2 regions of the Streptomyces sp. NPDC007856 genome follow, and region 2 is predicted to be linked to the other one. Evidence: riboswitches for the same ligand, from Rfam matches in the RefSeq annotation. Region 2 holds a riboswitch; the other holds the start of a gene.
The links. A riboswitch is a leader RNA that binds a small molecule or an ion and turns the genes downstream of it on or off. The one in region 2 is predicted to bind S-adenosylmethionine.

Region 1: it holds a riboswitch for S-adenosylmethionine, as region 2 does, so the genes downstream of both, ACFYOH_RS05765 (aminotransferase class V-fold PLP-dependent enzyme) here and thrC (threonine synthase) in region 2, are expected to answer to the same signal.

The regions. Positions count from the first base shown of each region.
Region 1 is NZ_JBIAEC010000002.1:288,042-303,605, reverse strand. Features, by position in the region: gene ACFYOH_RS05800 (Ig-like domain-containing protein) at 1-442, shown strand, start outside; gene ACFYOH_RS05795 (hypothetical protein) at 498-899, opposite strand; gene ACFYOH_RS05790 (heme-copper oxidase subunit III) at 1,067-1,687, shown strand; gene ACFYOH_RS05785 (c-type cytochrome) at 1,751-2,563, shown strand; gene ACFYOH_RS05780 (Rieske 2Fe-2S domain-containing protein) at 2,560-3,618, shown strand; gene ACFYOH_RS05775 (cytochrome bc complex cytochrome b subunit) at 3,615-5,252, shown strand; gene trpD (anthranilate phosphoribosyltransferase) at 5,371-6,435, shown strand; SAM riboswitch class IV at 6,511-6,627, shown strand; gene ACFYOH_RS05765 (aminotransferase class V-fold PLP-dependent enzyme) at 6,787-8,148, shown strand; gene ACFYOH_RS05760 (Lrp/AsnC family transcriptional regulator) at 8,172-8,453, opposite strand; gene ACFYOH_RS05755 (rhomboid family intramembrane serine protease) at 8,450-9,244, opposite strand; gene ACFYOH_RS05750 (hypothetical protein) at 9,400-9,639, shown strand; gene ACFYOH_RS05745 (NYN domain-containing protein) at 9,683-11,026, shown strand; gene ACFYOH_RS05740 (NlpC/P60 family protein) at 11,239-12,273, shown strand; gene ACFYOH_RS05735 (NlpC/P60 family protein) at 12,560-13,588, shown strand; gene ACFYOH_RS05730 (hypothetical protein) at 13,617-14,810, shown strand; gene ACFYOH_RS05725 (PadR family transcriptional regulator) at 14,835-15,365, opposite strand; gene ACFYOH_RS05720 (MATE family efflux transporter) at 15,456-15,564, shown strand, end outside.
Region 2 is NZ_JBIAEC010000012.1:191,771-207,334, reverse strand. Features, by position in the region: gene ACFYOH_RS27620 (flavin reductase family protein) at 1-160, opposite strand, end outside; gene cdgB (diguanylate cyclase CdgB) at 498-2,153, shown strand; gene ACFYOH_RS27610 (CBM35 domain-containing protein) at 2,270-3,181, shown strand; gene ACFYOH_RS27605 (peptidase inhibitor family I36 protein) at 3,281-3,628, opposite strand; gene ACFYOH_RS27600 (1-phosphofructokinase family hexose kinase) at 3,765-4,682, opposite strand; gene nagA (N-acetylglucosamine-6-phosphate deacetylase) at 4,804-5,949, opposite strand; gene ACFYOH_RS27590 (ROK family protein) at 5,949-6,899, opposite strand; gene ACFYOH_RS27585 (extracellular solute-binding protein) at 7,044-8,330, shown strand; gene ACFYOH_RS27580 (DUF3263 domain-containing protein) at 8,366-8,590, shown strand; gene otsB (trehalose-phosphatase) at 8,670-9,503, shown strand; gene ACFYOH_RS27570 (trehalose-6-phosphate synthase) at 9,491-10,930, opposite strand; gene ACFYOH_RS27565 (glucosyl-3-phosphoglycerate synthase) at 11,003-11,947, opposite strand; SAM riboswitch class I at 12,080-12,220, shown strand; gene thrC (threonine synthase) at 12,238-13,521, shown strand; gene ACFYOH_RS27555 (MoaD/ThiS family protein) at 13,518-13,793, shown strand; gene ACFYOH_RS27550 (cold-shock protein) at 14,226-14,432, shown strand; gene groL (chaperonin GroEL) at 14,817-15,564, shown strand, end outside.

The DNA of each region.
Region 1 (15,564 bases), on a different contig from region 2:
CGGCTTCGGCACCCGCAACGGCATCAAGGTCGTCCTGGAGAAGGCGTACGTCGTCCGCATGCGCGGCACCACGATCGGCATCGCCGCGGGCAGCTCCGACTCCTACGACCTGTCGGTCTACTACGCCACCCGGGTGACCTGGTCCGGCGAATACGTGCACGCCGCGCCCTGGTCCGTGGGCTCACAGGGCTACGCGAACGTCAGCCACGGCTGCACGGGCATGAGCACCGGCAACGCCGAGTGGTTCTTCGACAACATCCACCAGGGAGACATCGTCAAGGTCGTCAACGCCAACGGCCACCAGATGGAGGACTTCGGCAACGGCTTCGGCGACTGGAACGTCGACTGGAACAAGTGGCGCAAGGGCAGCGCCCTGGTCAACGGCAAGCCGGACGGCCCGTCCGACGCGGACACGGTGAGACTGCAGCCGACGGCCTTCTGAGGGCCCCGCAAGGGGCGCGGGGCATCCGCCGTGCGTAGCCCTGCGCCCCGAGTTCTCAGGCGCTCAGCAACCGCTTCCGACGGAGCAGGGAAGCCAAGGCGGAGGCGAACTCCACCGGATCCACCGGCAAGGTGACCGCCGCGTCCGCCCGGCTCCACGTCGCCAGCCACGCGTCCTGCGGCCGCCCCATCAGCAGCAGCACCGGCGGGCAGTTGAACACCTCGTCCTTGATCTGCCGGCAGACCCCCATACCCCCCATCGGCACGGCCTCACCGTCGAGCACACAGACGTCGATGCCGCCCTTGCCCAACTCGCGGATGACCGCCTCCGGGGTGGCACACTCCACGAACTCGACCAAGGGAACATCAGGAGCCGGCCGACGCCCGGCGGCCAGCCGTACTTGCTCGCGGGTGTTGGAGTCGTCGCTGTAGACCAGCACCGTGGCGGTCGGCTGCATTGTTCCTCCGGGACGTCAGCGTCGTACGGACGGGACGGACAGGGCCGTTCGGGGCGGAGCTTACTCCCGTCGAAGTCCCCATGAACACCACGTCAACACCGGTTCGGCGGGGAGCAACACTCCGAACGGCACCCCCCGGAGTGAGGGCGGGATAAGCGACCGACATAATGTCGGTCGTGGCGACAGCAACGACAGTAGAAACCGGGCACGCGCACCCGTCGGTCAACCGGCCGAACCTCACCAGCGTCGGAACCATCATCTGGCTGAGTTCCGAGCTGATGTTCTTCGCGGCCCTCTTCGCGATGTACTTCACCCTGCGATCGGTGACGGGTCCGGCGCACTGGAAGCACATGGCCGACGCGCTCAATGTGCCCTTCTCCGCGACGAACACCACGATCCTGGTGCTCTCCTCGCTCACCTGCCAGCTCGGCGTGTTCGCGGCCGAGCGCGGTGACGTGAAGAAGCTCCGCGGGTGGTTCATCCTCACCTTCATCATGGGTGCGATCTTCATCGGCGGTCAGATCTACGAGTACACGAGCCTGGTGAGGGACGAGGGCATCTCGCTCTCCTCCGACCCGTACGGCTCGGTGTTCTACCTGACCACCGGCTTCCACGGCCTGCACGTGACGGGCGGTCTGATCGCCTTCCTGCTGGTCCTCGGCCGCACCTACATGGCCAAGAGGTTCACCCACGAGCAGGCGACCGCCGCCATCGTCGTGTCCTACTACTGGCACTTCGTCGATGTGGTCTGGATCGGCCTTTTCGCCACGATCTACCTGATCAAGTAGCCGGGACCGGCTCCCGCACATCCAGAAGCACCGACGCAGAAGATCCTGACACCGGGGTAATCCGTGAAAAAGCTCTCCGCACGACGACGCCATCCGCTGGCGGCGGTCGTCGTCCTACTCCTCGCGCTGGCGGCCACTGGGGGGCTGTACGCCGCGTTCGCGCCCGCGGGCAAGGCGCAGGCCGACGATTCCGCCCAGTCCCTGACCATCAAGGAGGGCAAGAAGCTCTACGAGGTCGGCTGCGCCAGCTGCCACGGCACCGGTGGCCAGGGCTCCTCCGACGGGCCGAGCCTGGTCGGCGTGGGTGCCGCGGCCGTGGACTTCCAGGTCGGCACCGGCCGTATGCCGGCCGCCACCTCGCAGGGCGCCCAGGTCCCGCGCAAGAAGGTCGTCTACAACCAGACGCAGATCGACCAGCTCGCCGCGTACATCGCCTCGCTGGGCGCCGGCCCGAACGTGCCCACCAAGGACCAGTACGGCCCTGACGGTGCCGACATCGCCAAGGGTGGCGAGCTGTTCCGCACCAACTGCGCGCAGTGCCACAACTTCACCGGCAAGGGCGGTGCCCTGACCAAGGGCAAGTTCGCGCCCACGCTGGAGGGTGTCGACCCGAAGCACATCTACGAGGCCATGCAGACCGGCCCGCAGAACATGCCGTCCTTCCCCGACACCACGCTGTCCTCGAAGAACAAGAAGGACATCATCGCGTACCTGCACGCGGTCGACAGCAGCGAGACGACGAACCCCGGCGGTCTGGAGCTGGGCGGCCTCGGGCCGGTCAGTGAGGGTCTGTTCGCCTGGATCTTCGGTCTCGGCGCACTGATCGCAGTCGCCGTCTGGGTCGCCGCTCGGACCGCAAAGGCCAAGAAGTCATGAGTAGCCAAGACATTCCAGAAGAGAACCTGCCCGCTGAGCAGGGCGAAGAGCACCGCGCGGTAGCGGTCGCGGACGAGGAGAACCCGTTCGCCGACCCGGGGCTGCCGCCTCACGAGCACCGCATCCAGGACATCGACGAGCGGGCCGCCAAGCGGTCCGAGCGCTCGGTCGCCCTGCTGTTCACGGTGTCGATGCTGGCCACCGTCGGCTTCATCGTCTCGTATGTGACGATCCCGCACGACAAGAACATCTTCGTCTTCCCGATCGGGCACGTCAGCGCGCTGAACTTCGCGCTGGGCCTGACCCTCGGTGCGTCGCTGTTCTGCATCGGCGCGGGCGCGGTCCACTGGGCCCGCACGCTGATGTCCGACGTGGAGGTCGCCGACGATCGGCACGCCATCGAGGCCCCGGCCGACGTCCGCGCGAAGGTCCACGCGGACTTCCGGCAGGGTGCCAAGGAGTCGGCGCTCGGCCGCCGCAGGCTGCTCCGCAACACGATGTTCGGCGCGCTGGCCCTGTTCCCGCTCTCCGGCGTCATGCTGCTGCGCGACCTCGGTCCGCTGCCCGGCACCTCGCTGCGGCACACCCTGTGGGCCAAGGGCAAGCGCCTGATCAACATGAACACGGGCCAGCCGCTGCGCCCCGAGGACGTCGCCGTCGGCTCCCTCACCTTCGCCAAGCCCGACGGGCTGGAGGAGACGGACGAGGAGTTCCAGACGGAGATCGCCAAGGCCGCGCTGATGATCGTCCGGCTGCAGCCCGGCAACATCAAGGACAAGCGCGAGCTCGACTGGTCGCACGAGGGCATCGTCGCGTTCTCCAAGATCTGCACCCACGTCGGCTGCCCGATCTCGCTGTACGAGCAGCAGACGCACCACGTGCTGTGCCCGTGCCACCAGTCCACCTTCGACCTCTCCGACGGTGCCCGAGTGATCTTCGGCCCCGCCGGCCACGCCCTGCCGCAGCTGCGCATCGGTGTGGACAGTGAGGGTTACCTCCAGGCGCTCGGCGACTTCGAGGAGCCCGTCGGTCCTGCATTCTGGGAGCGCGGATGAGTACTGCAGCGAACGAGACGCCCCGCTCTCGCGGGAAGGCACCGGCCGGCGAGCGTGTCGCCGACTGGGCCGACGGCCGGCTCGGGATCTACTCCCTGGCCAAGGCCAACATGCGCAAGATCTTCCCCGACCACTGGTCGTTCATGTTGGGCGAAGTGTGCCTGTACAGCTTCATCATCATCATCCTCACGGGTGTGTATCTGACGCTGTTCTTCCACCCGTCGATGAACGAGGTGGAGTACCACGGCAGCTATGTCCCGCTGCAGGGACAGCTGATGTCCGAGGCGTTCAACTCGACCCTGCACATCTCCTTCGACGTGCGCGGTGGTCTGCTCATCCGGCAGATCCACCACTGGGCCGCGCTGATCTTCCTCGCCGGCATGTTCGTGCACATGATGCGCGTGTTCTTCACCGGCGCGTTCCGCAAGCCGCGTGAGATCAACTGGCTGTTCGGCTTCCTGCTGTTCGTCCTGGGCATGTTCACCGGCTTCACCGGTTACTCGCTCCCGGACGACCTGCTCTCCGGCACCGGTGTCCGCTTCATGGAGGGCGCGGTCCTGTCCGTGCCGATCGTCGGCACGTACCTGTCGTTCTTCCTCTTCGGCGGTCAGTTCCCCGGTCACGACTTCGTCGCCCGGTTCTACTCGATCCACATCCTGCTGCTGCCGGGCATCATGCTCGGCCTGGTGGTGGGCCACCTGATCCTGGTCTTCTACCACAAGCACACGCAGTTCGCGGGTCCCGGGAAGTCCGAGAAGAACGTCGTCGGCATGCCGCTGCTGCCGGTGTACATGGCCAAGGCCGGAGGCTTCTTCTTCCTGGTCTTCGGTGTCATCGCGGCCATCGCCGCGGTCGCCCAGATCAACCCGATCTGGGCCATGGGCCCCTACCGTCCGGACCAGGTGTCCACCGGCGCCCAGCCCGACTGGTACATGGGCTTCTCCGAGGGTCTGATCCGCTTCATGCCGGGCTGGGAGATCAACTTCTGGGGTCACACGCTCGTCCTGGGCGTGTTCATCCCGCTGATGATCTTCCCGCTGGTCCTCGTGGCGATCGCCGTCTACCCGTTCATCGAGTCCTGGGTCACCGGCGACAAGCGCGAGCACCACATCCTGGACCGCCCGCGCAACGCCCCGACGCGCACCGGTCTCGGCGTCGCCTGGATGACGCTGTACCTGACGCTGCTGGTCGGCGGCGGCAACGACCTGTGGGCCACGCACTTCCACCTGTCGATCAACGCCGTGACCTGGTTCGTCCGGATCGCCTTCTTCGTCGGCCCGGTCTTCGCGTTCCTCGTCACCAAGCGGATCTGCCTGGGTCTGCAGCGCCGCGACCGCGACAAGGTGCTGCACGGTCGCGAGACCGGCATCATCAAGCGGCTGCCGCACGGTGAGTTCATCGAGGTGCACGAGCCGCTCAGCCAGGAGCAGCTGCACACCCTCACGGCCCACCACCAGTACGAGCCGGCCGAGATCGGCCCGACGGTCGACGAGAACGGTGTCGAGCGCAAGGTGCCGGCCTCGGAGAAGCTCCGGGTGCGGCTGTCCAGCGCCTACTACGGCGAGGACAACCAGATCCCGAAGCCGACCGTCGATGAGTACAAGGAGATCACGAGCGGCCACGGCCACCACTGATCCCCGCGTCGCCACGCCACGCTGAAGGGCCCCGTCCGGCTTACGGACGGGGCCCTTCGCCGTGCCCGGGGGTGGATAGGCTGGGCTCACACTGTTCTTACGACACCAGGAGCGGCTGATGAGCGCTGTGACCCCCGCTGGAGGCGACACCGCGGCGGGCCGTTCCTGGCCCGAGGTACTGAACGCCCTGCTGGAGGGCCGGGACCAGAGCGCGGACGCCACGGCATGGGCGATGGACCGGATCATGCGCGGGGAGGCGACGGACGCGCAGATCGCGGGATTCGCCGTGGCCCTGCGCGCCAAGGGCGAGACGGTAGAGGAGATCACCGGGCTCGTCCGCGCGATGTACGCGCACGCGAACGTCATCGAGGTGCCGGGGGAGACCGTCGACATCGTCGGCACCGGTGGTGACGGTGCCAAGACGGTGAACATCTCCACGATGTCCTCGATCGTCGTCGCCGGCACCGGCGCGAAGGTCGTCAAGCACGGCAACCGTGCCGCGTCCTCGGCGTCGGGCGCGTCGGACGTGCTGGAGAAGCTGGGCGTCAATCTGAACCTCCCGCTGGAACGGGTCCCGCAGGTCGCGGAGGAGGCCGGGATCACGTTCTGCTTCGCGGTGAAGTTCCACCCGGCGCTGCGCCATGTGGCCGCCGCCCGTGGCCAGTTGGGCATCCGTACGACCTTCAATGTCCTCGGTCCGCTGACCAACCCGGCGAAGGTCCGCGCCCAGGCCGTCGGCGTGGCGGATCTGCGGATGGCCCCGATCGTGGCCGGTGTCCTCGCCGAGCGCGGCAACTCCTCCCTGGTCTTCCGCGGCGACGACGGCCTGGACGAGCTGACGACGACCGCCACCTCGCGGGTGTGGGTCGTCCGGGACGGCAAGGTCACCGAGGAGACCTTCGACCCGAGGGACGTCGGCATCGACCTCGTCCCCGTGGAGGCCCTGCGCGGCGCGGACGCGTCGTACAACGCGGAGGTCGCCCGCCGTCTGCTCGACGGTGAGACAGGGGCCGTGCGGGACGCGGTGCTGCTGAACTCCGCGGCGGCCCTCGTGGCCCTGCACCCGACGGACGCCCCGCTCGCCGACCAGCTGCGGGCCGGCATGGCCAAGGCGGCGGAGTCGATCGACTCGGGCGCGGCGAAGCGGACGCTGGAGCGGTGGGTGGCGGCGAGCAACGCCTAGCGGTCACCGACGGTCGTCCCGCGATCCGGACTCGGGTTGCGGGACGACGATCATTTCCCGTACGTTCCTGTACCAGGTCATGAGTGACAGCCATTCGGCCCCGGCCGGCTGTCCGGCAACCCTCCGTCCGTGGCGGGGTGCCCCGGGTGAGGACCAGGCCGTAGGCAGCGAGGTCTACGGCAAGCGCGGACCCCTCGCGCGCTGCTGAGCGCGGGACCAGGGGTCCTGGTCATCGAGGGAGCCTTCCGTGAGCAAGCGAATGCGATAGGGCCGCCGAGCCCCGCCTCCGCATCCCCTTTTCTCTTCTTCCCGTACGTCGTCTTCGGCGTACGTTCTCACGGGAGTTCCCCCATGTCCGTCTTCACCGCTGCCGCCGACCAGTCCGTTTGTTCCCCGCTGCCCGTTCTGGGCCGGGATGTCACCGTCCCGCTCGTCACCGGCGGCGAGGTCACCTACGCGGCCCTCGACTACGCGGCCAGCACCCCCGCCCTCCAGCGCGTCTGGGACGACGTGGCCGCCTACGCGCCGTACTACGGCAGCGTCCACCGGGGCGCCGGCTATCTCTCCCAGCTCTCCACCGACCTGTTCGAGAACGCCCGCAGGACGGTCGCCGGGTTCCTGGACTGCCGCCCCGACGACCAGCTGGTCTTCACCCGCTCCACCACCGACTCCCTGAACCTCCTGGCCCGCGCCCTCCCGGCCGACTGCCAGGTCTTCGTCTTCGAGACCGAGCACCACGCCTCCCTGCTGCCCTGGCAGGACGCCCAGGTCAGCTACCTCGACGCCCCGCGCACCCCGCAGCAGGCCGTCACGACCCTGGAGCGCGCCCTCGCCGGCCGCGACCCGCACGGCCCGGCCCTGGTGTGCGTCACCGGCGCCTCGAACGTCACCGGCGAGCTGTGGCCCGTACGGGAGCTGGCGGCAGCCGCCCACGCGCACGGCGCCCGGATCGTCCTGGACGCCGCCCAGCTGGCCCCGCACCACCCCGTGTCCGTCCGGGACCTGGACGTCGACTGGGTCGCCTTCTCGGGCCACAAGCTGTACGCCCCCTTCGGCTCCGGTGTCCTGGCCGGCCGCGCCGACTGGCTGCGCGCGGCCGAGCCCTACCTCGCGGGCGGGGGCGCCAGCCGCAAGGTGGCCCGGCGCCGGGACGGCGGCGTGGACGTGGAGTGGCACGAGAGTGCCGCCCGGCACGAAGCGGGGTCACCCAATGTGATCGGCGCCTACTCCATCGCGTCGGCCTGCAAGGCGCTCACCGAGGCCGGCTGGGACGGCCTGGTCGCGCGCGAGCAGCACCTGATCGCCAGGGTCCGTGCGGGCCTGGCCGAGGTCCCGCAGGTGAAGGTGCTGTCCCTGTTCGGCGACGACGCCCCGCGCGTCGGCGTGATCTCCTTCGTCGTCGAGGGCTGGAACAGCTCCCACTTCGCCGCTGCCCTGTCCGCCGAGTACGGCATCGGCGTCCGCGACGGCCTGTTCTGCGCCCACCCTCTGGTCCGCACCCTCCTCGGCAGCGACCCCCAGACCCAGGGCGAGTGCGGCGCCCCCGAGGCCGCGCCGGGCGAGAAGTCCCTCAACGCCATCCGTGTGAGCTTCGGCGCGGGCACCCCCGACGAGCACGTCGACCGCTTCGTCACGGCGGTCCGGGAACTCGTGACCGAGGGCGCGAAGTGGACGTACCGGACCGAGGACGGCCGCTGCGTACCGGCGGTGTGATCAGCGGCTGAGCGGCCCAGCCCCTAGTTGTCCAGGCCGATCGAGAACGCCGCTTCCAGGTCGTGCGTCGAGTAGGTGCGGAACGCCACATGCGTGTCCGTGCCCTCGACGCCGGGGATCTTGCTGATCCGGCCGGGGATGACATCGGCGAGATCATCGTGCTGCCGCACCCGGACCATCGCGATCAAGTCGTACGTGCCGGTGACGGAGAAGACCTCGCTCACCGACTCCAGCGAAGCGATCTGCTCCGCGATCTCGGGGATCCGGTCCACGCTGGTCTTGATGAGGACGATCGCGGTGATCACGGCTGGTTCTCTCCCTCGGGTGCCGGAGCTGGGGCGCACTTCACTCTAGCCGCCCGCCCGTCTCCCACCACCGCCCTTCCCAGGCCGCCCTTCGGGCCCTTCCTGCTGCCGTAACGCACCCACGCGTAGCCGAAGCCCAGACCGAAGCCCACGAGGTGGGCCAGATACGCCACCCCGGGCCCGCCCGAGCTCTGCTCCGCCGCCGCCCACTGCAGCGCCGCCCAGAACGGCAGCACGATCCACGCGGGAAACCGCAGTGGCAGGAAGAACAGAAAAGGCAGAAGACTGGTCACACGGGCGCGCGGGAACAGGTAGAGGAACGCTCCGAGGACCGCCGAGATCGCTCCGGACGCGCCCACCAGCGACTGCTCGGAGGTGGCGTTGGCGGCCGCGTAGCCGAGCAGGGCGAGATAGCCGCAGCCGACGTAGAAGAGGGTGAACGCGACCCGGCCCATCCGTTCCTCGGTCATCGCGCCGAAGACGAAGAGGAAGAGCATGTTGCCGAGCAGATGCACCCAGCTGCCGTGCACGAACAGGGCCGTGGCGGGGGTCAGGGCCTCGCGCACCGGTCTGGCGAACAGATCGGCCGGCACCACGCCCCAGCTCCGGAAGTACGCCCGCTGTGCGGCGAGCAGCCCGTCCCCGGAGCCGTACGCCGGGGTGAGCCCCGAGGCCGGGCCCAGGACGAAGAGCAGACAGCACAGGGCGATGAGGCCGTACGTCATGGGTGCTGATGTGCTCCGGACCGCTCTGAAGGCCCTGCCTGCCGCCGTGCTCCACGCGCTGATCATGAATACAGAGCATGACGTAACGGGACGCACGCTGACAGACCGCCTCGCCGCCTTGGACAGACCAGCGGCGAGTTGCCGCCAGGCCGTAGGGTTACGGCCACACGCGTCGGCCGGCGGCGCGGTGAGCGACTACGAGAAGGAAGCGGACAGCCACGATGACGGTTCCCCTGCCGACCGCCACCACCCGATGGCGCTGCACGCTGTGCGGCAACCTCACCCGGTTCGACGTGACGCGTTCCTCGAAGGTCGTCGAGTACGTCCACCTCGATCTGGCCGGCGAGCCGACCGTGGAGGAGCGCGAGGTGGTCAGTGAGACCATCGAGTCGGTGCGGTGCCGCTGGTGCAACGCGGTGGACCAGGTGGAACTCGTGGACAGGCCGGGTGCCGGCTCCTGAGCGGAGCGGCCCCCGAAGAAGTCGAAGTAGTGGGGTGTGACGGATGGTGGAGACCGCAGGCGGGGGGCCGGACGACGGCACCGCTGAGGTGCTTGACCGTCCGCTGCCCGACGGTGTGCGCCGCCGGGTCGTCCAGATCGTCTCGGAGGGCTTCGGCGGGCTGACCATGTCCGAACTGCCCGCCCAGCTGAGGCAGTACGCCCGGTTCGCCCCCAATCGCCGGGCCAAGTTCGCCGGAAACGCGATGGCGGCGGCGCTGGAGACCGATGCGCTGTTCCGGCAGCGCATCGGGGAGAAGTTCAGAGAGGCGCAGCCGGAACTCGCCGGCGCCCTCGACTCCGGCTCGCCGCTCCCGGCCGCGGATCCGCTCGACGTGGCGGCCGCGGCCTACGTACTGCGCCCGGCGGGCTGGGTGAAGCTGGTCACCGCGGCCGGCGAGGAGGTCCAGCGCGCGGACGCCGAGCGCGCCGACGAGGAGAACCGGGTCGAGCTGGAGCGGCTGCGCGCCGAGCTGGCCCACGCCCGCGAGTACACCCGCGCCGAGACCGAACGGCTGCGTACGGAGCTGGAGTCGGTGAAGAGGGAAGCGGAATCGCTTCACCGTAAGCTCCGGGCCGCCCTCAGCGACGTCAAGCGGGGCGAGGCAGCCCTGCGCAAGGCCCAGGGCGAGATGGACGCCCTGCGCGCCGAGGCGCACCTGCAGGTCTCGGCCGCCGAGAGCGAGTCCCGCCGGCTCAAGGCCCGCCTCGGCGAGGCCGATGCCGCGCTGGAGGCCACCCGCCGCGCCGCCCGCGAGGGCCGCAGCGTGGAGGACATGCGGGTACGGCTGCTGCTGGACACCCTGCTGGATGCCACCCAGGGCCTCAGGCGCGAACTCGCCCTGCCCCCCGTGTCCGTGCGGCCCGCCGAGACCGTGGATGCGGTCGAACCGGGACGAATGACACCGAAGGACATCGCGGCGCGCGCCCTGTCGGAGAACGATCCGGCCATTCTCGACCAGTTGCTGGCGCTGCCCCAGGCGCATCTGGTCGTCGACGGCTACAACGTCACCAAGACCGGCTATCCGCAGATGCCGCTGGAGAAGCAGCGGCTGAGGCTCCTCGGCCAGCTCTCCGCGCTCGCCGCGCAGACAGGCGCCGAGGTGACCTGCGTCTTCGACGGCGCCGAACTGGCCGCCCCGGTGCTGCTGGCGCCGCCGCGCGGGGTGCGGGTGCTGTTCTCCAAGCCGGGTGTCACGGCCGACGAGCTGATCCGGCAGCTCGTGCGCGCGGAGCCGCCGGGCCGTCCGGTCATCGTCGCCTCCACCGACCGTGAGGTGGCCGACGGGGTCGCCAGGGCGGGCGCCCGTCCGGTCGCCTCTGCGGTGCTTCTCAAGCGACTGTCCTGAAGGTCCAAGGGGCATATGCAATGCCCGAATTAGCCGTATCGTCACGCAACGTAGTGTCAACCGCGCCTCACCCCATGTGACTTGTGTGCAAAGAATGCATTGTGTGACGAGGTTTTTTGGTGTGAGGATTTGAACTGATCACAAGTGGGTCACTAGGGTCTGGGCTCGAACCTCCGAACGGGTGATCACTCACAAGAAGGAGTTCGTCCTCCGTGGCGTCCCACCGTCGACCCAAGCAGCAGAGTCGCGCTCGCGTGACCGTGCTGACCACCGCAGCAGCCGCCGCCGTCGTCCTGAGCGCGAACGCCGCCAATGCCGCGCCGAGCCAGAAGCTCACCAAGGACCAGGTCAAGGCCAAGGTCGACGAGCTCTACCAGCAGGCGGAGCAGGCCACCGAGAAGTACGACGGGGCCCAGGCGAAGCAGCAGAAGCTGCAGAAGGAGATATCCACCATCCAGGACAACGTCGCGCGAGGTCAGCAGGACCTCAACAAGCTGCGCGACGGCCTGGGTTCGCTGGCCACCTCGCAGTACCGCTCCGGCGGCATCGACCCCTCGGTCCAGCTCTTCCTGTCCTCCAACCCGAACGACTTCCTCGACAAGGCGTCCACGCTCGACCAGTTGAGCGCTCAGCAGGTCGACGCGCTGAAGAAGATCCAGGACAAACAGCGCGAACTGGCCCAGGAGCGTGCCGAGGCCACCCAGAAGCTCAAGGACCTCTCCGCCACGCGCGCCCAGCTGGCGCAGAACAAGAAGGACGTCCAGGGCAAGCTCGCCGACGCGCAGAAGCTGCTCAACACCCTGACCGCCAAGGAGAAGGCGGCCCTCGCCGCCCAGCAGGCCCGCGCCGACCGCTCCTCCAGCTCGCGGGTCAACCTCGGCAACAGCACTCCTGCCTCCGGCCGGGCCGGCGCGGCCTTCGCCGCCGCCCAGAGCGTGATCGGCTCGCCGTACGTCTACGGCGCCTCCGGTCCGTCCGCCTTCGACTGCTCGGGCCTGACCTCCTGGGCCTACGCCCAGGCCGGTGTCTCCATCCCGCGCACCTCCCAGGAGCAGGCCACCATAGGCACCAGGATCAGCTCGATCAACGACCTCCAGGTCGGCGACCTGGTCTTCTTCTACGGCGACATCCATCACGTCGGCCTGTACGCCGGCAACGGCCAGGTGCTCCACGCCCCGCACACCGGTGCCGTGGTCCGCTACGAGTCGATGTCCGACATGCCGTTCCAGTTCGGCGTCCGGGTCTGACACCTCCGGCGGACATCGCCCCGCGAAACCGGGTGTGATACCCGCGAGTTCCCGCGAGAAACGCTCGCACGGGGGCGCCCGAACGGGCGAATCCCCTGGACCGGAACTGACTCCACGCCCCGCCGCTGACCTGGGTCAGCGGCGGGGCGTCAGCGTTTGTTGCCGCGACGGCCGTTGGTCGAGCCCCTTGCGCACGGCTACTGTCTGCCGCGTTTCCCCGGCGCCGGGGCCTCCCCGTCCCCAGGCGCCGGGGAAACGGTCACTGTTCGCCAGCAGAAGGACTGCCGTGGGGTCTCATCGCCGCTTTGCCTCCTCCGGATTCGACCGGGGCGCCGTCGCCCTCTGTGTCCTGTCGGCCGCGGCCGGCGCGCTCGGCGCCGTACCGGCGCACGCGGCCCCGCGCACCGACACCCGTGCCGAGGTGGACCGGCTCTACCAGGAGGCCGAGCGGGCGACCCAGGCCTTCGACAAGGCCCAGGAGCGGGCCGGCACCCTGCGCCGCGAGGTGCGCGACGCCCAGGACCACATCGCCCGGCAGCAGCAGCGCGTCAACACCCTGCGCGAGCAACTGGGTTCGCTGGCCGGTGCCCAGTACCGCACGGGCGGCATCGCCCCTGCCGTCGCCCTGCTCTTCTCCGACGACCCCGACGACTATCTCGACAAGGCGTCCACCCTCGACCGCATCACCACCCAACAGGCGGGGCAACTCCGGGAGTTGCAGTCGGCGCTGCGGGAACTCGCGCAGGAGCGCACGGAGGCGGTCGGGAAGCTCGCCGCGCTGGAGAGCAGCCGCAAGGCCGTGGCCGCGCACAAGCGGACCGTGGAGACGAAGCTCGCCAAGGCCCAGCAACTGCTCGACACGCTCCCGGCCGCCGAGCGCGCCGCGTTCGGCCGGGCCTCGCGCTCCGACGACTCCGGCCGCGTGGACCTGCCCGGCCTGCCGGACCTGACCGGTGCCGTCGCCCCCGACGCCCGCGCCGCCGCCGCGGTGGCCGCCGCCCGCTCCGCCCTCGGCCGGCCGTATGTGTGGGGCGCGAGCGGCCCCTCCGGCTTCGACTGCTCGGGCCTGATGCAGTGGTCGTACGCGCACGCCGGAATCCAGCTGCCGCGCACCTCGCAGGAGCAGCGCTTCGCCGGCCGGCAGCTCCCGCTCTCCCAGGCCCGCCCCGGTGACCTGGTGATCTACCGCTCCGACGCCAGCCATGTGGGGATGTACGTGGGCAACGGCCAGGTCATCCACGCCCCCTATCCGGGCGCCGCGGTGCGCTACGACCCGGTCGGGATGATGCCGATCTCCTCGGTCACCCGGCCCTGACCGCGCCGGGCGCCGTTACGATCGGGAAATGGCTGGTCGCAGGCGGGCGTGGAGTATCGGGGCGGTGGGGCTCGGGCTGCTGCTGCCCCTGGCCGGCTGTGGCGGCACCCCGGCCGACTCCGCCCGCACCGAGGTGCAGCACCTGCTCGACCGGCGCTCGGCCGCGCTGCTCGGCCACGACGAGACGGCGTACGGGGCGACGGGCACCCGCACCGAGTACACCCGGCTGCGCGCCCTCCCGCTGGCCTCCTGGGCCTACCGCGTCACCGCCGTGCACCGCACCTCGGCCGGAGCCACCGCCGACGCCGACCTGAGCTACCGCGTCGCCGGGTACGACAAGGCCCCCGTCGACGCCCGCCGCATCCTCACCCTGGGCCGCACCGCCGACGGCGAGTGGTACGTCACCGCCGACCGGCCCGCGCGGGACGCCGGGCAGCAGCTGTGGGACCAGGGCCCGGTGACAGCCGTCAAGGGCGCCCACAGCCTGGTCCTGGGCACCGGCCGGACGGCCGCCCAGCTGCGCGGATACGCCACGCTGGCCGACCGCGCCGTACCGGCCGTCTCCCGGGCCTGGGGCACCGACTGGACCCGCCATGTGGTCGTCCTCGTCCCGCGGTCCCTGCAGGGCATGGCGGGACTGCTCGGCTCACCCGCCGCCAACTACCGGGGGATCGCCGCCGTCACCACCGGCGAGGCGGGGGGCTCGGGCAAGGCGCCCGCGGACCGGGTGGTCGTCAACCCGGAGGCGTACGCCATCCTCGGCGACCTCGGCAAGCAGGTCGTGCTCACCCACGAGACCACCCACGTGGCCACCCGCGCGCACACCACCGCCGCGACCCCGCTGTGGCTCTCCGAGGGCTACGCGGACTGGATCGGCTACCTCGGTACCGGCCGCACCCCCACCGAGGTCGCGCCGGAACTCACCCGCGCCGTCCATGACGGCCACCCGCCCACCGAGCTCCCCACCGACAAGGACTTCGGCTTCACCAGCGACCCGGCCGAACTCGCCCAGGCCTACGAGGGGGGCTGGCTGGCCTGCCGGATGATCGCCGACCAGTGGGGCGCGGCCCGGCTCGACGCCTTCTACCGCGCCGTCGGCGGCCATCAGCAGCGGGCGGGCGCGATCGAGGCCGCGCTGAAGACGGTGCTGGGCACCACACCGCAGGCGTTCACCGAGCGGTGGCGGGAGTATGTGCGGGCGCAGCTGATCCGCACCGAGTGACGACCGGCCCCCTTCTCCAGCAGGTCAGCCGGATGCGCTGAGCGTCTCGATGGCCTCGCGCAGCCAGGCCCGCTCCGCCTTCCCGGTGGCCCGGGCGACCCGCAGCATGCCCTCCCGGAACAGGTCCCCGGCCTCCTCCGCGCGCACCGGCTCGCCCTGCCGGTAGAAGAAGCTCGCCGGGGCCTGAAGGAAGTCCAGCCGACGGCGCAGCACCGCGGCCTGGGCGGCGGGGTCGTCCAGGTGGCGCAGGAAGGCCAGGAGCGTGTTGAAGCGGACTTGGTCGGTGATCTCCGCCTGCTTGGGGTCGCGCAGCCGCGCGAGCAGCTCCTGCCGGCCCGCGGCCGTCAGGGACAGCACCCGGCGCGGGGCGGCGCTCGCGCCTTCCTCGGTGCGCTGGTCGAGCAGTCCGGCGGCGACGAGCCGGTTGATGGCCGGATACAGCGCGCCGTCGCTGACCGGGCGGACATGGCCGCTCAGCGCCTTGATGCGCTCCTTCAGCTCGTAACCGTGCAGCTCTTCCTCGGCGAGGAAGCCCAGGATCGACAACTCCAGCACGCGCTCTCCTCCTTGCGGCGGCCTCGGGAGTCATGCTAGCTCTTATCGAGCTACCTCGTTTCGAGGTAGCTCGATAAGAGGAGCCGTCTGGTGAACGCCCACCGCAAGCAGCTCATAGCCCTCGCCCACCCCGTCTACCTCTCCCTGCTCGCCTCGGTGGCCTCCGGGGTCATCAACACCGTCTGGGTCTCCCGGCTCG
Region 2 (15,564 bases):
CCGGCGCGCCCGGGTCGTCGGCGTCCAGCGGCGGCTCCTGCGCGGTCACCAGGACCACTCCGGCGGCCAGCCGGGACATCGCGGCCCGGAACTCGTCGTTGCTCACCCCCTCAGCATGCCCGGAAGCGGCGGGGGCGGTGGATGAGGGAGTCTTCAGCACACCCGGAACGCTAGTCTCCGCCCCGCACGGGCAGCATCGGGCCTTCGCCCGAGCCGGGTCCTAGGACCAACGGACGACCGCTGTGTGCATCATGTGAACAGTTACCAAAAGCTTGCGTTCGGTAAACGCACGTGGAAAACGCAGAAACTCCACTCAATTGTTCACGTTCACCTGTGACTTGAGTCACAAGGGCCAGTAATTGTTGACCCTGTGTACCGAGTGGGCAGCGCGCTGTGATTCAGTGGCGGGGAAAGCTGAAACGCACCGTAAGAGGCACCCTTAAGAAGCGCCGAAGACAACCCTTGATTCGCTGCGAGGTCTCGGGGGGAGGGCGAGCATGGAGACCGAGTCGGAGCCGTATGTCCGTCTTGCGTCCCTGCGGCAGTTGCACCAGGTCATGGCCGACATGAACACGGCACGCAGCCTGGCGGACACACTGCAGACCGTCGCCGACGGCGCCGTACAGGCCCTCGGGTACGAGATGGCGTGCGTGAACCTCGTACGCCCCGACGGCGATCTCGTCGTCGCCGCGTTCGCCGGGAACTCCGCCGCCGAGGCCCTGATCACCGGCCGGGTCGGCTCCCGCGAGTCCTGGGACCGCCGGCTGACCATGGGCGAGCGCTGGGGCGACCTGGTCTTCATACCGCACACCGAGGGCTGGGTGCTGGACGACGACGACGTCCCCCAGTGGTTCACGGACGGGCCCGCGCCGCGCTTCGAGGACGAGTGGCACCCCTCCGACCGCCTCTTCGCCCCCATGTACACGCCGGGCGTCCCGGGCGGCTCATGCGGCGAGCTGCTCGGGGTCATCTCGGTCGACCGGCCGCGCAACGGCCGCCACCCCGGCGCCTGGGGCCGCGAGGCCCTGCAGATGTACGCCTTCCAGGCCGCCATCGCGATCAGCAACGCCCGGCTGCGCGCCAACATGCAGCGCGCCCTGGTCCGCCTGGAGCGCGAGCAGCAGGCGCTGCGGGCGAGTGAGGAAAGCTTCAGGCAGGCCTTCGAGTACGCCCCCTCCGGCATGGCCATCGCCGAGATGGGCGGCGACCAGCACGGCCGCATCCTGCGCACCAACGACGCCCTGTGCCGTCTCCTCGGCCGCCCGGCCTCCGCGATGCGCCGCTACTCCTTCTCCGACCTCGTCCACCCCGAGGACATCGGCACGCTGCTGCGGACCTCGGCGGAGGGCGGCCGCGCGGAACTCCGCCTGGGGCGCCGCGACGGCACGTACGTCTGGGTGAGCCTGCGCAACAGCGTCGTCGCGGACGCCGCCGACGGTCCCCGCTTCCTCCTCACCCACGTCGAGGACATAGAGGAACGCAAGCGCCGCGAGCTGCAGCTGGCCCACCGCGCCTCCCACGACTCGCTCACCGGCCTGCCGAACTCCGCCGAGCTGCGCTCCCGCCTGTCCGCCCGGCTGTGCCGGCGCCCGGCCCACGCCGACGAGCTGGAATCCCTGGACGCGGCCTACGGGCACCCCGCCTTCGACGCCCCCGTCGGCCACGGCTTCGACTTCCGGCCGGGCGCGGACGCGTACGACACCTTCGACCACCACGTCCACACCGTCGCCCCCGAGGACGGCCGCGACGACGGCACCAAGGGCCTCGCGGTGCTCTTCTGCGACCTCGACGGCTTCAAGTCGATCAACGACCGCTTCGGGCACAACGCGGGCGACGCGGTCCTCATCGAGGTGGCGCGCAGGCTGTCGCGCGGGGTCCGGGACGGGGACACGGTCGCCCGGCTCGGCGGCGACGAGTTCGTGATCCTCGCCGACGGCCTCGGCCGGGCCGACGCCCAGGACCTCGCCGTACGGCTGCGCAACGAGATCATCCAGCCGATCCGGGCGGAGGGCCGGGCCGTCCGGGTGGGCGCGAGCTTCGGCATCGGATGGGCACACTGCGGCATGACGGCGGACGAAGTGTTGAAGTCAGCCGACGAACGGATGTACGTAGAGAAACGATCTCGTCCCAAACAACATCGGCGCGCCGGATGATCCGCAGGTCAGGGACTTGATGCGATTCGAGTCACCCGTTTGGCACAGTCGGAGCGGGTAGGCTCCCCCTTCAGACCTGTACCGCATCCACTCGCACCCGCTGAGGAGACCTAGGGATGACGCCCGGCGAAAACGGCCCGAGCACGCCCGAGGACGACGACCCGTTCGGCTATCTGTACGCCGACGGCCAGGCCAGAGGGGCCCAGCCGCCGTCCGGCGGTTACGGCTACCCGAACTCGGTCAGCAGGGTGCGGGCGGTCGGCGAGCGGCAGTACGGCCAGCCGCAGGCCGCCTACGGCCAGGGAGTGCCGCAGCAGCAGGGTGCCCACGGCCAGCCGAACGCCTACTACCAGGCCCCCGAGACCCTGCCCGGCGGCGCCCCGACCAGCCGACAGCCGGTACCGCCGGCTCCCGGCCGCCGCGGCCCGAACACCAAGGGCCTGTTGATCGGCGCGATCGCGGTGGTCGCCGCGGTCGTCATCGGCATCGGCATCACGATGCTCAACGGCAACGCGGACGACGGCAAGCACAACAACCAGGCGGGCGGCACCCCGACCCAGTCCCAGAGCCAGAGCCCGAGCCCGTCGAACAGCAAACCGGCGGCAGCCGGTGAGCTGCCGAAGAGCGACGCGAAGGCCCTTGGCCTGGAGGGCGGAGCCACCACGGCGTCCGACTTCAAGGGTGCCAAGGCCGCCGGCGGCGTCTATGTGACGGGCTTCAACCAGGTTGGGGCGAAGGTCACTTGGACCGTCAACGGCATCCAGAACGCCGGCACCTACCGACTGTACGTGCGCTACGGTGTCCCAGGCGCGGACGCCAATGCGACCCTGCTGGTCAACGGCGAGGCGAACACCCAGCCGCTGAACATGAAGAACTTCGGCAACACTCCCGCAGGTGACTGGGAGAAGGGCTGGAAGACCACGTGGGCCAACGTCAACCTGCACGAGGGCACCAACACGATCGTGCTCGCCTGCAATGCGGGCAACCAGTGCAACGCTGTCCTGGACCAGCTCTACATCACCAAGTAGAGGTTGATGCGGTCCGTCAAGCGGGACAGCCGCCGGAGGTGTTGATTTCCGGCGGCTGTCGGGCATTGTGAACTTCAGGTTGAGCGCTCTTGGCGCACCTCAGCCGTAAATCTCAACCGAGTTGGCGCTGCCGGGGTTGTCCGAGTAGGTGCCCGGCTTCAGGGTGACCAGCTTGGTGCCGGTGGCGCAGCCGAGGGTGGCCTTCCAGAAAACCAGAGTGTAAGAAGTCTGGTTCGAGACGGACCGGGCGATGTGGTCGAGAGGGATGCAGCCGGGCGTTTCGGAGTAGACCGTCCTGGTCCCGGTCCTGTTCGGCCCCGACCATCCGCAGAACTTGCCCTTCGGGCAGGTGTTGGGATCGGCCGCCGCGGCCGGTGTGGCAAAGGCGCCGCCCAGCAATGCGCCGGCTACGGCGATCGTTGTCAGGCTCTTCTTGAGTACGCTCACAGGTCCCCGATTCTGAATCGTTCGCTTTCGGTCGATGCAGCGAACAGATGATCACAGGATCAATCGGCTGTCATGAAAGGAAATCGCTTTCGGCCAAACTGCCAGGTGGGCAAATCCGGCAAGGGATGCACAGCCTTCACGCCGCCGCGACCGACACTCGCGCCAGGAGTTTCTCGTAAGCCGCGCAGTCGAAATCGCCCGCTGTCGGGGACCGTACGGTGGCTGTCGACAGGGCGACCGCGCGGGTCAGGCGGTCCGGCCAGGACAGCTGCTCCACCAGCCCTGACAGCAGCCCCGCGACGGCGGAGTCTCCTGCGCCTGTGGGGTTGCCGGGGACGTGAGAGGGTGGCGCCACGCGCCAGTGGCCCTCCGGGGTCGCGGCCAGCAGGCCCTGCGGGCCGAGGGAGGCCACCACCGCGTGCGCCCCGCGCCGTCGCGCATCCTGGGTGGCGCGCAACGGCTCGTGGGAGCCGGTCAGTTCGGCCAGTTCGTCGGCGTTCGGCTTGATGAGGTCCGGGCGGGCCGCCACTCCGCGGCGCAGGGGTTCGCCGCTGGTGTCCAGCAACACAAAAACGCCGTGGGAGCGGGCGGCGCGGACCAGGTTCGCGTACGCCCCCACCGGCACGCCCGGCGGCAGGCTGCCGCACAGGGCCACCGCCGAGGCGCCGGGCAGCAGCTCCTCGTAGCGGTCCAGGAACGCGCCCCACTCCGCCGCGGCGATCAGCGGGCCCGGCTCGTTCAACTGGGTCGTGTCACCCGAGAGTTCGTCCACGACCGCGATCGTGCGCCGGGTCGCGCCCGCGACCGGGACCAGCGCGTCCGTCACCCCGGGTACATCGGCGAGCCGGTCGCGTATCTCCCGGCCGGTCCCGCCGCCCGCGAACCCCGTGACAGTCACCTCGTGCCCGAGCGCCGCCAGCACCCGGGCCACGTTCACGCCCTTGCCGCCGGGCCGTTCGATGACCTCCGAGACCCGGTGCGAGGCATGCGGCCGTAGCGACCGCACGCGATAGGTGAGGTCGAGAGCGGTGTTCAGCGTGACCGTGAGGATCACCCGGGCCGACCTCCCTCGAAGTCCCTGTGCCTGTCATCGGTTCCGGGGGCACGATCATGCCAAACAGACGGCGGCCGGCCCAGTCATGAGCCGGCCGTCGTCCAGGGAAAAGACGGGCAGATCAGGCCAGTTGGGGCGGGATCACCAGCCACTCGCCCCGCCGCATCACGCCCTTGAGGTCGAAGCCCGCGTCCAGCACCAGCAGGTCGGCGTCCTTGCCCGGCTCCAGCGAGCCGATGCGGTCGGAAAGACCCAGGAGGCGGGCGGGGTTGACCGACAGGGCCTGTACGGCGTCCTCGACCGACAGCCGATCGACGGTCACCGCCCGCCTGAACGCACGGTCCAGGGTCAGCGTGGAGCCCGCGATCGAGCCGCCCTCCACCAGCCGGGCCACACCCTCGCTGACCTCGACCTCCAGCGGGCCGAGCATGTAACGGCCGTCGCCGATCCCGGCCGCGTCCATCGCGTCCGTGATGAACGCGACCCGGTCCGCGCCCGCGCGGTGGAAGGCCAGCTCCAGCGCGGCCGGGTGGAGATGCGTGCCGTCGTTGATCAGCTCGACCGTGACCCGCTCGTCCTCCAGCAGGGCGGCGATGGGGCCGGGGGCGCGGTGGCCGAGGGCGGGCATGGCGTTGAACAGGTGGGTGGCCACCGTGGCGCCCGCGTCGATGGCCTCGACCGTCTGCTCGTACGTGGCGTCCGTGTGCCCGATCGCCGCGATGACCCCGTGCTCGGCGAGCAGCCGTACGGAGTCGATGCCGCCCGGCAGCTCGGTCGCGAGCGTGACCATCTTCGCCTTGCCGCGCGCGGCGTCGATCAGCTTGCGGACCTCGGCCGGGTCAGGGTCGCGCAGCAGCGCCTCGGAGTGCGCGCCCTTGCGGCACGGCGAGATGAACGGCCCCTCGAAGTGGATGCCCGCGATCTCCCCCTGCTCGGCCAGCTCGCTCAGCAGCCCGGCCTGCGTCGCCAGCAGGTCCGTCTCGTCGGTGACGGTGGAGGCGACGAGGGTGGTGGTGCCGTGCAGGCGGTGGGTGCGGACGGCCTTCATGACGTCGTCCGGGGTACCGGAGAAGGAGGCTCCGCCGCCGCCGTGGTTGTGGATGTCGACGAAGCCCGGTACCAGCCAGTGGCCGGTGAGGTCGAGCGTCTCGGCGCTCTCGGCCGTCGCGGCCACGATCTTCGTGCCCTCGACGCAAACGCGTCCGTCGTCCACCACTCCGCCGGGCAGCACCACCCGAGCACCTGTGAGAACCAAGCTGGGAGCCATCAGGCGCTTACCTCCGGAGTCGTAGAAGTGGTTGTCGTGGCCAGCAGGTCGCGGGCCAGCAGGCCGGCGCCCAGGCAGCCGGCGGTGTCGCCGAGGGCGGCGGGGACGATGGCCGGGAGCTTCTGGAAGGTGACCCGGCGCCGGACGGCGTCGCGCAGCGGTGGGAACAACACTTCCCCCGCCTCGGCGAGACCGCCACCGATGATCAGGGTGCGCGGGTCCAGCAGGGTGAGCGCGGTGACCAGGCCGTCGGCGAGCGCGTCGACCGCCTGCTGCCAGACCCGGACGGCGTTCGGGTCGCCGGACGCGACGGCCTTGGCACAGTCGGCGGCGTCCGCGTCCGGGTCCCCGCAGGCCGCAGCCCAGGCCTCGCTGACGGCGGACGCGGAGGCGTACCGCTCCAGGCAGCCGTGCTGCCCGCAGGGGCACGCGATCCCGCCGGGCCGTACGACCACATGGCCGATCTCGCCCGCGAAGCCGTGCGCGCCCGCCTCCACCCGGCCGTCGATGCCGATGGCGCCCGCGATCCCGGTGCCGAGCGGCACGAACAGGAACCGGTCGGCGCCCCTGCCCGCGCCGATCCGGCCCTCGGCGAGACCGCCGGTGCGCACGTCGTGGCCGAGGGCGACGGGGATGCCGAGCCGCTCGGTGAGCAGGGCGCGCAGCGGTACGTCCCGCCAGCCGAGGTTGGCGGCGTAGGAGGCGATGCCCCGCTCCTCGTCGACGATGCCGGGGACCGCGATGCCGGCAGCGGCGGCGGCCACGCCGTAGTGCTCGACGCCGTACGCGCGCAGCTCGGCGGCGAAGTCGAGGATCGTCCCGACCACCGCGTCCGGTCCGCGCTCGCGTCCGGTGGCGCGGCGGGCGCGGTGGAGCAGTACGCCGCCGTCGCCGACGAGGGCGGCCTTCATCCCGGTACCGCCCACGTCCAGGGCGATGACATGTCTCACCACGGGCCCTAGTGTGGCCCCCCACCCGCGAGAGGTCTAGTCCACTCACGTGGTGTAGACCTTATGTGTCCATATATTGAACGGTCAGACAGCAGGGTTGGGGTTTTGAGGGTGCTGCGTCGGCGTACGGCAGGAACGATCGCGGTGGTGTCCGCACTGGGCATGACGGCGGTCCTCGGCGGCTGCGGGAGTACGGCCTCCGAAGTGACACTGAGACTCGTCGCCGCCGACTACGGCGACTCCCCCGCCAACAGCTCGAAGAAGTACTGGGACGCCCTGGCCAAGGAGTACGAGTCCAAGCACCCCGGTGTGAAGATCGACGTCAGCGTGTACTCCTGGAACGACGTCGACGCCAAGGTCAAGGACATGGTCGCCGCCGGCCACGCCCCGGACCTGGCCCAGATCGGCGCCTACGCCGACTACGCGGCAGCCGGCAAGCTCTACCCGGCCTCCGACCTGCTCTCCATCCCCACCCAGGCCGACCTCCTCGCCCAGCTCTCCGAGGCCGGCCAGTGGAACCACACGCAGTACGGCATACCCTTCGCCGCCTCCACGCGCGTGCTCTTCTACAACAAGACCCTGTTCGCCAAGGCCGGCATCACCCCGCCCACCACCTGGGACGAGCTGGCCGCCGACGCCAGGGCGCTCAAGGACAAGGGCGTGAAGTACCCCTTCGCGCTGCCGCTCGGCCCCGAGGAGGCCCAAGCTGAGACCATGCAGTGGCTGCTCAGCGGCAGCAGCGGCAGCAGCGGCACCAACGGCAGCAGCGGCACCAACGGCGGCAACGGCTACACCGACGACATCGGCACCTACACCATCGACTCCGCGCCGAACGTCCAGACCTTCACCTGGCTCAAGGACGAGCTGGTCGACAAGGGCCTGACCGGGCCGGTGGCGCCCGGCAGGCTCAACCGCGCGGACGCGTTCGCCGCCTTCGCCGACGGCCAGGTCGGCATGCTCAACGGGCACCCCACACTGATCCAGCAGGCCGAGAAGAAGGGCGTGCAGTTCGGCATGGTGCCGATGCCGGGGCGCACCGGTACATCCAGGGCGTCCATGGGCGTCACCGACTGGATGATGGCCTTCAAGCAGAACGGTCACCGCGACCGGATCGGCGACTTCCTCAACTTCGTCTACAGCGAGAAGAACGTCCTGGCGTTCTCCCGCGAGTACGGCCTGCTGCCGGTCACCGGCTCCGCGTCCAACACCATGAGCGCGTCGGACGCCCCGACCGACAGCCCTCTGCACCCCTTCCTCGACCAGCTGCCGACCTCCGAGCTGTACCCCGCCGGCAAGACCTCCTGGGCGACGGTCAGCGCGGCCGTGAAGCAGAACATCGGCCAGGCCGTCGCCCCCGGCGGCGACCCGGCCGGCGTCCTGACCCGCCTCCAGACGACGGCGACGGCGGCGGACAGCAGCGCCAGGAACTGAGCGCGGCTGTCAGTGCCCACCGCTACGGTGACTCCATGGAACTGCCCCTCCGCGAACAAGCCATCCTCGCCCTGGAGCGCCGCGGCTTCCCCGGCCCCGGCGCGAAGGAGCGAGCGATACGCGAGGAACTGGGCCTGTCCCCGGTCCGCTACTACCAGCTCCTGAACGCGCTCCTGGACGACGAGCGGGCCCTGGCGGCGGACCCGGTGACGGTGAACCGCCTGCGGAGGGTGCGGGAGACCCGGCGCACGGAACGCTGAACCGGCTGCGCGGGCGCTCGTTCGGCCGACCGAGAAGGCCCCAGGAGTGAGGCCGGGCGAGCCTGGATAGTGTCGCTGTATGGACCCTCTGCCGACCCCGCAGACCCAGCCCGGCCGGGACGGACTCGCCGCGCTCCTGGCGAAGCCGTCCGCCGCGATCGTCGGTCTGGACTTCGACGGCACACTGGCCCCCATCGTCGCCGACCCCGAGCAGGCCCGCGCCCACCCCGAGGCCGTACCGGCCCTCGCCGCACTCGCCCCGAAGGTCGCCTCCGTCGCCGTGATCACCGGCCGCCCCGCCGGCGTCGCGGTCCGCTACGGCGGCTTCGCCGGCGTCCCCGGCCTGGAGCGCCTGACCGTCCTCGGCCACTACGGCGCCGAACGCTGGGACGCGGTCACCGCCACCGTCACCGCCCCGCCCCCGCACCCCGGCGTCGCGGCGGCCCGCGCCGAGCTGCCGGGCGTGCTGGACCGCGCCGGCGCCTGGCACGGCACCTGGATCGAGGAGAAGGGCCGGGCGGTCGCGGTGCACACCCGCCGCGCCGACGACCCGCAGGCCGCGTTCGAGGCCCTGCGCGGCCCCCTCACCGACCTCGCCGCCCGCCACGGCCTGATCGTCGAACCCGGCCGGCTGGTCCTGGAACTGCGCCCGCCGGGCATGGACAAGGGCGTGGCCCTCGCCGACCACGTCCGCAGGACCGGCGCCGAGTCCGTCCTCTACGCCGGAGACGACCTCGGCGACCTCCCCGCCTTCGCCGCCGTCGACGAACTCCGCGCCGACGGCGTCCCCGGCCTCCTGGTCTGCAGCGGCAGCACGGAGGTCACGGAGCTGGCGGAACGCGCGGACGTGGTGGTGGACGGCCCGCCCGGCGTCGTACACCTGCTGCGGACCCTCGCGGCTCAGCTGGACTGAAGCTCCTCCAGCGCCCGCAGCTGATCCAGGAACCACTGAGCGGGCGGCAACGCGGTGGCGGCAGCGGCCAGCCGCTTCGACCGCTCCGCCCGCTCGTCCGCCGGCATGCTCAGCGCGGAGTGCAACGCGTCGGCCGTACCCCCGATGTCGTACGGGTTCACCACGAGCGCGTCGGCGCCCAGCTCCTCGTACGCCCCTGCCTCCCGCGACAGCACCAGCGCACAGCCCTCGTCGGAGACGACCGGCACCTCCTTGGCGACCAGGTTCATGCCGTCCCGGATGGGGTTGACCAGCGCCACGTCGGCGAGCCGGTACGCGGCCAGGGAACGGGCGAAGTCGTCCTTGACGTGCAGCACGATCGGCGTCCAACCGGGGGTGCCATAGGCCGAGTTGATCTCCTCGGCCACCCGCTGGACCTCGGCGGTGTAGTCCCGGTACACGGCGAGGTCCTGCCGCGACGGATACGCGAACGCCAGATGCACCACCCGCTCCCGCCACTCGGGACGGTCCTCCAGCAACTGCCGGTACGCCAGCAGACCGCGCACGATGTTCTTGGACAGCTCGGTGCGGTCGACGCGCACGACGGTCCTGCGGCCTTCGCCGATCTCCGCGCGCAGCGCGGCCATCCGCTCGTCCACATCGGGCTCATGGGCCCGCTTGCGCAGGAAGTCGGCGTCCGCGCCGAGCCCGTGCACACCGACCCGCAGGGCCGGGGTACCGGGTCCCAGGACCGCGTGACAGCACTCCGTGAAGGCGTCCGCCCAGCGCCTGGTCAGGAACGCCGCCCGGTCCGCGCCCAGGATGCCGCGCAGCAGCTCGGCGGCGATGTCGTCGGGCAGCAGCCGGAAGTACTCCGGTGGCGCCCACGGGGTGTGCGAGAAATGGCCGATCCGCAGGTCGGGGCGCAGCTCGCGGAGCATCCCCGGCACCAGGCACAGGTGGTAGTCCTGCACCAGCACCGCCGCACCCTCGGCCGCCTCCTCGGCCAGCGCCTCGGCGAACGCCCGGTTGTAGGCCTCGTACGACGCCCACTGGCGCCGGAACTCCGTGTCGAAGACCGGCTCCAGCGGGGTCTGGTACAGCATGTGGTGCACGAACCACAGCACCGAGTTGGCGATGCCGTTGTAGGCGTCCGAGTGGACCTTCGCGTCGATGTCCAGCATCCGCACCCGCTGCCCGCCGGTGTCCTCGTCCGGCAGCGGCCCGCCGCCCGCGCGCCGTACGGCCTCCCGGTCCCCGTCGTCGAGCGCCGCGCACACCCACAGCGAGTCCGCGTCCGGTCCGATGGCCGACAGCCCCGAGACCAGCCCGCCGCCGCCCCGCTTGGCGGACAGCGAGCCGTTCTCGTCCACCGTGTACGAAACCGGGCCGCGGTTGGACGCGACCAGCACCTGAGCCTTCTCGGCAGCACCCTGCGTGGAAGCCATGGTCCTCAACCTAGCCCGGCCCGGAAACGCTCAAACGTACGGCCACGCCGGGTGTCGCGGCCGTATACGAACTCAGGCCACGCGGCGCTCGGCGTACTCGGCGATCTCCGCCATCGGCGGCCGTTCCTCGGTGTCCACCGAGTAGGTGCGCGGCTCGAAGCCGTCCTCGCCCCGCTCGAACTGGGTGAGGGAGGGGCGGATCAGATGGCCCCGGGCCAGCCTCAGCTGGGCCGTGCGGTAGATCGCCGCGGCCATCCGGCCCAGCGCCTGCCCGTCCTGGTGGCGGTGCTTGCGCACGCCCACGTCCACCTGCGCCAGCGCGTCGAGACCCACCAGGTGCAGGGCGTCCACCAGCATGCCCAGCTCCACGCCGTACCCGACCGGGAACGGCAGCTGTTCCAGCAGCGAGCGCCGGGCCGCGTACTCGCCGCCCAGCGGCTGCACGAATCCGGCCAGCTGCGGCCAGTGCATGTTCAGCAGCGGGCGGGCCATCAGCTCGGTGACCCGGCCGCCCTGGCCGGCCGCCCCGGCGAGCGGACGGTCGTACATCGCCTTGACCAGGTCCACGTCCGGCTCGGTGAGCAGCGGGCCGACGATCCCGGTGACGAAGTCGGGGGAGAACTCCTTCAGGTCCGCGTCGACGAAGCAGACGATGTCCCCGCTGGTCACCAGCAGCGAGCGCCACAGCACCTCGCCCTTTCCGGGGACGGCGGGGATGCGGGGCAGGATCTCGTCCCGGTGAACGACCCGGGCGCCCGCGGCGGCGGCGACCTCGGCGGTGCGGTCGGTGGAGCCGGAGTCGACCACCACGATCTCGTCGACGAGCGGGACCCGCTCCACGAGGTCGTGGCGGATGATCGCGACGATGTCGCCGACCGTCTCCTCCTCGTTGAGCGCGGGCAGCACGACGGACACCGACTGGCCCGTACGCTGCTTGGCGGCCAAGATCTTGTGCAGTGGGCGATCGGTCACGGACCAGGAGCGGGTGCTCAGCCAGCGCTCGACTTCTTCCAGCACGGTCGGCGGCTCCTCACTGTTGTCTCGCGGTTCGGACGACTCTCTCAACTGTCTTGGCCTTCGGTTACAGTCTTGAACAACGCTGATGACCATCGCATGTCGGGGGTCAGCCAGGCGCTCACAACCGCATACCGCTCATCCAGAGGGGCAGAGGGACACGGCCCGATGAAGCCCCGGCAACCCCCCTGAGCCGCACTCGTTCACGCGAGGCTCCCGGCCAGGGAAGGTGCCAAATCCGTCTCACGGCGAGGTGCGTCGTGAGGAAGATGAGGAGAAAGGGCCTCGCCTCCATGGCTGTGCAGACAGTTGCAAGCTCGACCGATTCCACCGTCGACCTCGGCCCCGCCGCGGCCCTGAGCTGTCGCGAGTGCGGTCACCGCGTCTCGCTCGGCCCGGTGTTCGCCTGCGAGGAGTGTTTCGGCCCGCTGGAGATCGCCTACGACTTCTCCGCCTACGAGACCGAAGAGCTGCGCCGCCGTATCGAGTCCGGCCCCGCGAACATCTGGCGGTACGCGCCGCTGCTGCCGGTCCCGGCCGACGTCGCCGACAAGCCGAACCTGAACCCGGGCTGGACCAAGCTGGTCAAGGCCGACAACCTCGCGGCCGAACTCGGCGTCACCGGCGGCCTGTTCGTCAAGGACGACTCCGGCAACCCGACCCACTCCTTCAAGGACCGCGTGGTGGCCCAGGCCCTGGAGGCCGCGCGCGCCTTCGGCTTCACCACCCTGTCCTGCTCCTCCACCGGCAACCTCGCCGGTGCCGTCGGCGCCGCCGCCGCCCGGGCCGGCTTCCGCTCCTGTGTGTTCATCCCGCACGACCTGGAGCAGGGCAAGGTCGTCATGGCCGCGGTCTACGGCGGCGAGCTGGTCGGCATCGAGGGCAACTACGACGACGTGAACCGCTTCTGCTCCGAGCTGATCGGCGACCCGGCGGGCGAGGGCTGGGGCTTCGTCAACGTCAACCTGCGGCCGTACTACGCGGAGGGATCCAAGACCCTCGCGTACGAGATCTGCGAGCAGCTCGGCTGGCGGCTGCCCGACCAGATCGTGGTCCCGATCGCCTCCGGCTCCCAGCTCACCAAGATCGACAAGGGTCTGCAGGAGCTGATCAAGCTGGGTCTGGTCGAGGACAAGCCGTACAAGATCTTCGGTGCGCAGGCCGAGGGCTGCTCGCCGGTGTCGAGCGCCTTCAAGGCCGGCCACGACGTCGTACGGCCCCAGAAGCCGAACACCATCGCCAAGTCCCTCGCCATCGGCAACCCGGCCGACGGGCCGTACGTCCTGGACATCGCGCGCCGCACCGGCGGTGCGGTGGAGGACGTGACGGACGCGGAAGTCGTCGACGCCATCAAGCTGCTGGCCCGCACGGAGGGCATCTTCGCGGAGACGGCGGGCGGTGTGACCGTCGGCGTCACCCGCAAGCTGCTCAAGGACGGCGTCCTGGACCCGACGAAGACCACGGTGGTCCTCAACACCGGCGACGGCCTGAAGACCCTTGACGCGGTGGCCGGTACCGGCCTCACCGCCACCATCCGACCGACCCTGGACTCCTTCCGAGAGGCTGGCCTCGCATGAGCGTGACCGTTCGCATCCCCACCATCCTGCGCACCTACACGGGCGGGCAGGCCGAAGTGGCAGCCGAGGGCGCCACCCTCGCCGAGGTCATCGCCGACCTGGAGAAGAACCACACCGGCATCGCCGCGCGCGTGCTGGACGACCAGGGCAAGCTGCGCCGGTTCGTGAACGTCTACGTCAACGACGACGACGTGCGCTTCGAGCAGGGCCTGGAGACCGCGACCCCGGACGGCGCCGGCGTCTCCATCATTCCGGCCGTCGCCGGCGGCTGATCGTTACCTTAGGTAACTTCAGTTACGCATTGTTCATCGAATTGCCCCCTCCGTGAGAGAAGCGGAGGGGGCAATTCTGCGTGATTGAGCGCGGTAGAGTTGGGGAACGCGCTCTCGACATGACCGGTCGGGAGCCCTGTATTCATGCCGGACGCCCGACAAGAAGTAGCCAAAGTGTGCGGGCTTTATGCGGCTTTTGTGGCGGTCTGTAGGGCCCGACTTGCCCTGAAGTCGGGTGAATTCACACCACATTCCGGACCGTTCCCGTCCAGAATTCTCGTCCGATTGACCTGTTGCAGACGGCAGTTGGACAGATACATTCAGCCGCGGTCGACGCGTTCCGGCGCACGCCCCCGACCGATGGGGGGTGAGGTCTGACCCGGGTCCGCGAAGTGTGGATCTGTGCAAGGGCCAGTAATAGGGGAGTTAGGCATGGCTCAGGGCACCGTCAAGTGGTTCAACGCGGAGAAGGGGTACGGCTTCATCGCGGTCGACGGTGGTGCGGATGTTTTCGTCCACTACAGCGCGATCCAGATGGACGGTTACCGCACCCTGGAAGAGGGGCAGCGGGTCGACTTCGAGATCTCGCAGGGCCAGAAGGGCCCGCAGGCGGACATGGTCCGGCTGGCGACCAGCTGAAGCACGCGTCGACTGTCAGCGACGTTCTTCGTTCATCTTCGCAGGGCCCGCACCTCGCTCGGGGTGTGGGCCCTGCGTCATGCCCGGGGTCCGGTGTTCGCGGGCGGCTGACGGGGGTGCCGTACCCCGGAGGGCGCTTGCGCCCACCCGTCGCCCGACCACCACCCCTCAACGAACCCGCTTCGCGGGTGCGCCTTGCACTCGTGCATGCCGAGTGCTAATCATTGGCGTTAGCACTCTGAAGGTGAGAGTGACAGTGAAGGACCGGGTCGGTGAGGCCCGCAGGCCAAGTGGGGCAAGGAACCACGCGGCCGGCGAGCCGTCCGTCGCGGGCGCGGGCGCGGTCCGAAGGAATCACCCCCAGTCCTGGAGGGACCACTTCACATGGCCAAGATCATCGCGTTCGACGAGGAGGCGCGGCGCGGCCTCGAGCGCGGCATGAACCAGCTCGCGGACGCCGTCAAGGTGACGCTCGGCCCCAAGGGCCGCAACGTCGTCCTCGAGAAGAAGTGGGGCGCCCCCACGATCACCAACGATGGCGTCTCCATCGCCAAGGAGATCGAGCTCGAGGACCCGTACGAGAAGATCGGCGCCGAGCTGGTCAAGGAAGTCGCCAAGAAGACGGACGACGTCGCCGGTGACGGTACGACCACCGCGACCGTGCTCGCCCAGGCCCTGGTCAAGGAGGGCCTGCGCAACGTCGCCGCCGGTGCCAACCCGATGGCGCTGAAGCGCGGTATCGAGAAGGCCGTCGAGGCCGTCTCCGCCGCCCTGCTGGAGCAGGCGAAGGACGTCGAGACCAAGGAGCAGATCGCCTCCACCGCGTCCATCTCCGCCGCCGACACCCAGATCGGCGAGCTGATCGCCGAGGCCATGGACAAGGTCGGCAAGGAAGGCGTCATCACCGTCGAGGAGAGCAACACCTTCGGTCTGGAGCTCGAGCTCACCGAGGGCATGCGCTTCGACAAGGGCTACATCTCCGCCTACTTCGCGACCGACATGGAGCGCATGGAGGCGTCGCTCGAGGACCCGTACATCCTCATCGCCAACTCCAAGATCGGCTCCGTCAAGGACCTGCTCCCGCTCCTGGAGAAGGTCATGCAGTCGGGCAAGCCGCTGCTGATCATCGCCG